Regions from separate parts of the Pseudomonas sp. o96-267 genome, predicted to be linked through region 3. Evidence: riboswitches for the same ligand, from Rfam matches in the RefSeq annotation. Region 3 holds a riboswitch; each other region holds the start of a gene.
The links. A riboswitch is a leader RNA that binds a small molecule or an ion and turns the genes downstream of it on or off. The one in region 3 is predicted to bind cobalamin.
Positions count from the first base shown of each region.

Region 1: another riboswitch for cobalamin. It lies ahead of EGJ86_RS03995 (TonB-dependent siderophore receptor); the one in region 3 lies ahead of EGJ86_RS12605 (TonB-dependent receptor domain-containing protein).
Region 2: another riboswitch for cobalamin. It lies ahead of cobO (cob(I)yrinic acid a,c-diamide adenosyltransferase); the one in region 3 lies ahead of EGJ86_RS12605 (TonB-dependent receptor domain-containing protein).
Region 4: another riboswitch for cobalamin. It lies ahead of cobG (precorrin-3B synthase); the one in region 3 lies ahead of EGJ86_RS12605 (TonB-dependent receptor domain-containing protein).

Region 1 is NZ_RHQP01000004.1:118,530-120,724, reverse strand. Features, by position in the region: gene EGJ86_RS04000 (ferredoxin) at 1-614, shown strand, start outside; cobalamin riboswitch at 733-927, shown strand; gene EGJ86_RS03995 (TonB-dependent siderophore receptor) at 1,261-2,195, shown strand, end outside.
Region 2 is NZ_RHQP01000008.1:19,997-22,191, forward strand. Features, by position in the region: gene EGJ86_RS07035 (cobyrinate a,c-diamide synthase) at 1-421, opposite strand, end outside; gene cobO (cob(I)yrinic acid a,c-diamide adenosyltransferase) at 421-1,032, opposite strand; cobalamin riboswitch at 1,218-1,428, opposite strand; partial or broken gene EGJ86_RS07045 (hypothetical protein) at 1,468-1,787, opposite strand; gene EGJ86_RS07050 (C40 family peptidase) at 1,798-2,195, opposite strand, start outside.
Region 3 is NZ_RHQP01000015.1:86,726-88,920, forward strand. Features, by position in the region: gene EGJ86_RS12605 (TonB-dependent receptor domain-containing protein) at 1-959, opposite strand, end outside; cobalamin riboswitch at 1,042-1,248, opposite strand; gene dxs (1-deoxy-D-xylulose-5-phosphate synthase) at 1,321-2,195, opposite strand, start outside.
Region 4 is NZ_RHQP01000004.1:121,832-124,026, forward strand. Features, by position in the region: gene cbiE (precorrin-6y C5,15-methyltransferase (decarboxylating) subunit CbiE) at 1-1,058, opposite strand, end outside; cobalamin riboswitch at 1,115-1,320, shown strand; gene cobG (precorrin-3B synthase) at 1,413-2,195, shown strand, end outside.

The DNA.
Region 1 (2,195 bases), on a different contig from region 3:
AGCGCATCGAAATGCTGCTCGGTGAAGCGCACCTGCACGACACGGAGCAGGATGGTTTCTGGCTGGCCATCGATGAGGCGCCACGTCCGCTGCTGGTGGTCGATCTGGAGCCGCGCGCCGATGCCGCGCACCGCGACTGGCTGCGCGAGTGCATCGCCGAACGGGGCGACGGAGCCGCAGTGTTTGTGGTCTGCACGGCGCTGGAAGACAGCTGGCTCGATGGACTGGGCGCGCTGCTGGCGCATCACGAAGCGCATCTCCCCTGCAGCGACGTACCGCCCGTTCCGGAGCACCACGCCTGGTCGCAGATTCCGCCGCATGCGCAGCGCCTGCTGCTGTGCAACGGCACGCGCTGCACGCGCAAGGGCGCGCTGGGCCTGTGGAAAACCTTGCGCCAGCGGCTCAAGGCCGCCGGCAAGCTGGAGTGCGAGGGCGGCGTGCATATCACCCGCAGCCAGTGCCAGTTTCCCTGTGACCTGGGGCCGACCGCGAGCCTTTATCCACAGGGCGAGTGGTACGGCATCAAGGACGAGGCGGCGGTGATTCGTCTGGTCGACGAGCGCCTGGTGGCGGGTAGGGCGTTGCCGGAATTGCGTATCGACGAGCAGGCTTAACGCCCACCTTTCGCGGCTGAAGCGCAATGCCGGCCAGCCGCTCCTACAGAAGAGCAATCGCCGTTAAAGCGCCTCCCACAACATGTCCCGCGCCTTGACTTGAGCGGAGACGGGTGGTCATATCCGCCCCGCTTCAGGTGTCTCACGCCGCCGCGCGTGAGGTGAAACGGGAAGTCGGTTCAAGTCCGACGCTGCCCCCGCAACGGTAAGCGAGCGACCGCATCGATACGCCACTGTGCGCCACGCGCATGGGAAGGCGATGCGTTCATGACCCTCGCAAGCCCGGAGACCGGCCTGGAGTCGTTTGTGTCTGGCAACCCGCGGTGGGCGGGCGTTGACTCCAGTAGGGCGCCCCGTGCCCCTGTCTGCTGTTGCGCATTTTCCATCGGATTGCCGTGCCTTTTCTCTTTGCGATGGAAGCAATATGGCGCGCCATTTCCGCTACAAGAACCTCTTTTCGTCATGCCTGAAGGAAGGGCCGGGGCTCGGTTTCAGCTACCTGCAAAACAAGATATTGTTATGTTATAACAATAACATTATCGCTTCAGGCCAGAGTCATCCGCGGTCGTCACTGGCCGTTGCAAGCCCCGATTCCAACGCCTCGAAGCGACTCGACGAGCTTCTTCAACGCCCCGGAATTGTTCACGTGCAACACCTCTTTCGCGTCTGCTCTCTGCCATTGGTGGTCTTGGCTGGCGGTACCGCCCTAGCCGACGAGTCCGCTGTCGATCTCCCCGCTGTCACCGTCCAGGCGCAAGCCGCGCAGGAGGGCGAGACCCGCCTGCATACGGCGACCACGGCTGGCTCGCGCCTCGACCTGTCGGCCCTGCAAACCCCGGCGAGCACCAGCAGCCTGAGCGGTGCCGAAGTGCGCGAGCGCAACAACCGCAGCGTGCAGGATGCGGTGACCCGCACACCGGGCATCAGCACCATCGGCACGCCGGGCAACGGTGGCACGGCGCTGTCGGCGCGTGGCTTTAGCGGCCACGCCTCGACCATGCAGCTGTACGACGGCACGCGTCAGTACATCGGTGCGGGCACCGTGACATTCCCGGTGGACACCTGGTCGGTGGAGCGCATCGACGTGCTGCGCGGCCCGGCGTCGGTGCTCTATGGCGAAGGTGCAACCGGCGCGGTGATCAATGTGGTGCCGAAGAAGCCCTTCGCGGGTGACATCCGCAACCACATGCGCCTCGGCTATGGCAGCGATGACCGCCGCCAGGCCGCGCTGGACAGCGGCGGCTCGCTGAGCGAGGCCCTGAGCTACCGCTTCAATCTCAATCAGCAGGCCAGCAATGGCTGGGTCGACCGCGGTGATTCCGAGAGCCTGGCGCTGAGCGCTGCGTTGCGCTGGGATGCCAGTGACGACCTGAGCTTCACCCTGTCCCACGACCACGGTGACCAGAGCCCCGAGCGCTATCTGGGTACGCCGCTGGTGGCCGGCAAGTACCGCGAGAGCATCCGCGAACGTAACTACAACGTCGCCAATGCCGACATTCGCTACAACGACCAGATCACCCGCCTGGTGACCGACTGGCGCATCAGCGACGTGCTCAGTGCCAGCAACCAGCTCTACTACAT
Region 2 (2,195 bases), on a different contig from region 3:
AGTCAGGCTGGAAGGTGGCTAGGCCGTGGGCCAGCGCACCGAAGGTCTGCGCCATGGCCGAACCATCGATAACCCCCAGCACCGGCACGCCGAAATGACGCGCCAGGTCGGCCGCCGACGGTTTGCCGTCGAACAACCCCATCACACCTTCGATCAGGATCAGATCCGCTTCGCCCGCGGCCTGCCACAGCAGGCGACGGCTTTCTGCCTCACCGACCATGGCCAGGTCGAGCTGATACACCGGTGCACCGCTGGCACGAGCGTGGATCATCGGGTCGAGAAAGTCCGGTCCGCACTTGAACACTCGCACCCGCCGTCCCTGGCGCGTGTGCAGGCGCGCCAGGGCAGCAGTCACAGTGGTCTTACCCTGGCCGGAAGCCGGGGCGGCAATCAACAGAGCCGGACAGTGACGTGCTTCCATCAGAATTCGATGCCCTTCTGCGCCTTTACCCCGGATTTGAACGCATGCTTGACCAGGCTCATCTCGGTGACCGTATCAGCCGCCTCGATCATCCCCGGCAAGGCACCACGCCCGGTCACTACCACGTGCTGCAGCAGCGGCCGAGCCTCGATATCGGCCAGCACTGCGTCCAGTTCGAGGTAGCCATGCTTGAGGGCAATGTTCAGCTCGTCCAGCACCACCAGGCCGACGGACTCGTCGTTCAACAGGCGCCGAGCCACCGCCCAGGCCTCGTGCGCCTTGGCGATATCGCGCTGGCGGTCCTGGGTTTCCCAGGTAAAGCCCTCACCCATCACGTGGTAGCTGACTTCCTCGGGAAAGCGGCGGAAGAAGGTTTCCTCACCGGTGCTGGCAGCGCCCTTGATGAACTGCACCACACCGACCTTGAGGCCATGACCGAGCGCACGCGCGACCATACCGAAGGCACTGCTGCTCTTGCCCTTGCCATTGCCGCTGTGTACCAGCAACAGACCGTATTCGTCCTGGGCCTGGGCGATCTTTTCGTCGATCAGGGCTTTCTTGCGCTGCATGCGCGCCTTGTGGCGGGCATCGCGTTCGGTGGACTCGCTCATGCTGTGCTCCTGTACATCAGGCACCCGCGTCGACTGTCGGTAAACAGTACGAGCAACGATGGGGAGCAGATCGCGATGGTCCGCGCGTCCTCACCCAGGCGCCAATGGCTGGTCAGGCGAGCGGAAGACAGGAAGCACAACACCCCGGAAAAACCGGAGCGTCGGCCGGACAACGCCCTCCGCGATGCCGTGAAAATGCGACAGGCCGGTCTCCGGACTCGTGAGCGAACCCAAAGGTTCGGCACCGCGCCTTCCCGTGCGGTGCACAGTGGCCTTGAGCGGTGTTTGACTCACCTACCGTTGCGGGGGCAGCGCCGGCATTCGGACCGGCTTCCCTGTTTCACCCCATGGCTACCATTCACGGCAACTCGGGGCACCTGAAGCAAGGCGCGCAGGTTAGAGGCTGGCAGCCCTGCGCGTCAACGCCGAGACCGCTCAATGCCTGGGGGTGAAGCCCGGCGGCTGCTGGCCAGCCATTCGACGAAGGTGCGCAAGCGCTCATCACCCAGCAGCGCGTCACGACTGTTGTAGGTCAGCGCCAGCTCCTTTTCGCTGAACAGCCGGTGAATCTGATTGTGGCAGGCGCGGCAGACCCAAAGCGTAGCCGTGATGCGCTCATGACGAGCGAAACGCTTCTGCACGTAGGTCTTGTCGTGCAGTGCCTTGGGAATCAGATGATGACGCGTCAACGCAACGGGCCGCGCGCACAGCTCGCACACCTCGGGCTGAGGCGGTAGGCGAATGGGATCGACCATGGACAGTAATTCAGGGGTTACGCGCTAGCTCTGGCGTGATGACGCGCTTGGCATCGAGATAGACGCCCTGCCAATAACCGCTGGTGAGGGTGTCCAGGCGCACCGTACCGCCGGTAGAGGGAGCATGCACGAAGCGGCCGTCGCCGACATAGATGCCGGCATGGCTGACGGTGCGCCCACCATTGGTGGCAAAGAACACCAGGTCACCACTTTTCAAGGCGTCGCGGCGGACATCAGGGGTGCGCATGGCACTCAGCTCACGCGTCGAACGCGGCAGACTGATACCGGCAGCATCACGATAAACGTAGCCGATCAGGCCACTGCAGTCGAAACCACCTTCCGGGGTATTGCCACCATAGCGATACGGCGTACCGACCAGACCGAGGGCACGGAACAGCACGTCTTCAG
Region 3 (2,195 bases):
AACCGCAGAGTGTTAAGCCAGCCGGCACTGTCGCGGTAGGTGTTGTAGGCGTAGTTGTTGTCGGCATTCAGCGGGTCGCGGTTTTCGCTCTTGTCCTCGCTATGACCGAGCTCCAGGCGGCTGCTCCAGTCTTTGGCGAGTTGCGCTTCGAGATGGCCGGCAATGCTGGAGACGCTGAAGCGTTCGCTGGGGTTGCCCGGATCGAAACTGAACAGGTCGTCGTACTCGCTCTCGCCATGTTGCTCGAGCAGGCTCAGGCCTCCCTTGAGACGGTCGTTGAAGCGATGATCGAGGTTTAGGTTGAAGGCCTTGCGGCGCAGGCCATCGTGGTCGTTGTCGTAACCACGGCCATCTTGGGAGCGGTCGAAGCCGGCGCGTTCGACCAGGCTTGCGCCGAGATCGAAGCGGGTGCGCTGGTCACCGCCGGACATGCCTAGGCTACGCTCGAAGGTCTGTTGGCTGCCGGCGGCCAGGCGTAGGCGCGGCTGCAGGCGATCCTCGCCGCGCCGAGTGAAGATCTGGACCACTCCGCCAATGGCGTCGGAGCCGTAAAGCGCCGAGCGGGCGCCGCGCACGACCTCGATACGCTCGATTTGATCGGGGCTGAGAAACTCCAGACGGGCCAGACCGCTGGCAGCAGCATTCAGACGTACGCCATCTACCAGCACTAGGGTCTGGTTGGCGTTGGCGCCACGTAGGAACAGACTGGTGAGGCTGCCGCGACCGCCGCTTTGTACGATAGACACACCGGGCACGCGGCTGAGTAGGTCGGGCACGCTACTGACCTGCAGACGTTCGATGTCGTCCCGCTCGAACACCGTGGTAGCCGCGGTAGCCTGCGCTTGCGGTTCGGCCAGGCGCCCGGAGGTGACGACCAGCGGCTCGGCCACGTAGGGCTCGGCGGCCAGCGAGAGACCTGGCATGACGGCGATGGCCAGAGCCAGACGGGACAGTTTCATTTTCTTTCCTCAACGGGCGGCAGACGGTCGAGGAGGGCAGGCGCAAGCGCAGGACGGCGCTTGACCGTGCTGCCCTCCGCAACACCAGTCGCACCGCCTTGGCCGGTCTCCGGGCTCTCGACCCGCGTCCGCCTTCCCAGGCAGAGCCCAGTGGCTGTTGGACGTGGCGCACGCTCAGCGCGTGCAGTCGATTACCGTTGCGGGGGCAGCGTCGGCATTGCTCGTGACGAGCGCACCGACTTCCCGTTTAACACTGCTTGCGCAGCGCACCCTGGCGGAACATGAATGGCGCGCACCTTAGTGCGCACGCATATGAATCACAAGCAAGCGCCGCTCATATAGCGATGAGCGGGCTTCATGCTCAGGCCTGAAGCAAACTCAGACGCTCACGTACCGCGCGTTCGATGCCTGCTTCGTCGAGACCGCACTCGGCGAGCATCTGGCTGGGCTTGGCGTGCTCGACGTAGTAGTCGGGCAGGCCCAGGTGCAGCATCGACATCTGGATGTTCTCGGCGGCGAAGAATTCGCTGACCGCGCTACCGGCGCCGCCCATGATGCTGTTTTCTTCGATGGTCACCAGCAGCGTGTGGCTACCTGCCAGTTCGCGCAGCAGGGCTTCGTCCAGCGGTTTGACGAAGCGCATGTCGACCACTGTGGCATCCAGCGTTTCACCCACGCGCAGGGCTTCGGCCAGTTGCACGCCGAAGGCCAGCAGGGCGACGTCCTTGCCCTGGCGGCGTATCACCGCCTTGCCAATTTCCAGCGGCTCCAGGCCGGCATCGAGCGCTGCATTGGGGCCGGTGCCACGCGGGTAGCGCACCGCTGCCGGGCCGTCGAACAGGTGGCCGGTGGTGAGCATGCGGCGCATCTCGTTCTCGTCGCTCGGCGTCATCACCAGCATGCCGGGGATGCAGCGCAGGTAAGACAGGTCGAAGCTGCCTGCATGGGTCGGACCGTCTTCGCCGACCAGACCGGCACGGTCGATGGCGAACAGCACGTCGAGGTGCTGCACGGCCACGTCGTGAATCAGTTGGTCATAGGCGCGCTGGAGGAAGGTGGAGTAGATCGCCACCACCGGTTTGGCACCTTCGCAGGCCATGCCGGCGGCCAGGGTCACGGCGTGCTGCTCGGCAATCGCCACGTCGAAGTAGCGCTCGGGGAAGCGCTCGCTGAACGCCACCAGATCCGAGCCTTCCTTCATCGCCGGGGTAATGCCGACCAGGCGCGCGTCCTGCT
Region 4 (2,195 bases), on a different contig from region 3:
TGAATGGTCACGGCATTGGCCAGCAGACGCCCGCCCGGCTTGAGCGCGGCCCAGCAATCATCGAGCACGCCTGGCACGGTGACGCCGCCGCCGATGAAGATCGCATCCGGTGCCGGCAGTCCATCCAGTGCTTCGGGCGCATGTCCAGCGACCAGTTGCAGACCGGGCACGCCGAGGGCATCACGGTTGTGGCGGATATGATCCTGACGCCCTTCGTTGGCCTCGATGGCAATGGCCAGGCAGGTCGGATGGGCGCGCATCCATTCGATGCCGATGGAGCCGCAACCGGCGCCGACATCCCACAGCAACTCGCCAGGCAGCGGCGCCAGCCGAGCCAGGGTGACGGCGCGCACGTCGCGCTTGGTCAGTTGCCCGTCGTGGCGGTAGGTCTCGTCCGGCAGGCCGCAGGTCGGTGGCAGCAGTTGCGCGCCGGTGTCGGCCAGGCACTCTACGGCCAGCAGATTGAGATCGGCACCGCGTGGCAGGTTCCAGCTCGCGGCCAGGCCCTCGATGCGGCGCTCGTCAGGCCCGCCAAGGTGCTCCAGCAGGGTCAGGCGGCTGGCGCCGAAACCACGTGCGCACAAGGCTTCGGCGACCTGCGCAGGGGTGTCACCATCAGCGCTCAATACGAGCAGGCGCGTACCGGGATAGAAACGGGCATTGAGCGTGGCCAGCGGCCGGCCGACCAAGGAGACCACCTCAGCCTCCTGCAACGGCCAGCCCAGGCGCGCCGCCGCCAGCGACACCGAGGACGGCGCCGGCAATACCTGCAACTCGTCGGCCGACACCTGGCGCGCCAGACTGGCACCGACGCCGTAGAACATCGGATCACCGCTGGCCAGCACGCACACCGCCTCGCCGCGTCGGGCCAGCAACGGCTGCAGATCGAACGGGCTCGGCCAGACTTCCCGTTCGCCACTGATGCACGGCGGCAGCAAGGCCAGCTGGCGCGGCGCACCGACGATGCGCGTGGCCGCCAGCAAGGCGCGACGCGCGGCCTTGCCCAGGCCGGGATAGCCGTCTTCGCCGATGCCGACCAGGGTCAACCAGGGTTTCATCCAATGTCCTCGCACAGGCCCGACGGACCGCCTGTCCGCGCTCCGGGCAAAGCGGGCATAATAGCGCCTTCGTCGGTGCCCTTGAGTCGATACGACTCAACAGCGGGCCTAAGAGGGAATCCGGAGCGATCATTGATCGCGACCGAGCTGCCCCCGCAACTGTAAACAGCGAGTCCAACGCAATCGGCCACTGGGTAACCGGGAAGGCGCGGCGGATGAAGACCTGTTAGCCAGGAGACCTGCCGACGAACGCTGGTCGCGAGTGCCAACATCGGGCGGGGTGTACCGATGCCATGGAGTCCCCTATGGGATTTCGCTGGTTCGGTCGCCGCGTCGTTATCCACAGGTGACCGTTTGAACGCCTCCATCCGCCCTTCCGCCTGCCCCGGCCTGCTGCGCATCGTGCCTGCGCTGGACGGTGGCATCTGCCGGGTCAAGCTGCCCGGCGGCGTGCTGCGCAGCGCCCAGGCGCGGGCGCTTGCCGAGGCGGCGCGGCGCCATGCCAGCGGCGTGCTGGAGCTGACCAACCGCAGCAACCTGCAGATCCGTGGCGTGCTGCCCGGCCAGGAAGCACCGCTGATCGATGCCCTGCTCGGCGCCGAACTCGGCCCGCGAGTGGCCGCCGCCGACGATGTGCGCAACCTGATGCTCAGTCCCGCCGCCGGCCTCGACCCGCAGGCGCGGATGGACGTGCGTCCGCTGGCCGGCCAATTGCTCGACCTGCTGCAGGACACCCCGGCGTTGCATGCCCTGTCACCCAAGTTCGCCCTGCAACTGGACGGCGGCGAAGCCCTGGCCATGCGCGAACACCCCCACGACCTGTGGCTGGCCGCCGAAGACGACCAGCACCTGCTGCTGGGCCTGGCCGGCTGCCCCGGTGACGAACCACTGGCTCGCATCGAGGCGACGCAGGCGCTCGACGTGGTGCGTGAACTCCTGTTGCTGTTCCTCGAACAGGCCACACCCGAACAGTCGCGCATGCGCCAGTTGCTGGCACACATCGCCCCTGGCGACCTGCTGCAACGCCTGCAAGCTCGACTGGATTTCCCTCTGCAACCGGCACCGGCCAACTGGCAGCCCAGCGCGACGCTCATGCGCCCACCGGCAGGTATTTATCCACAAGCGCAGAGAAGCCTG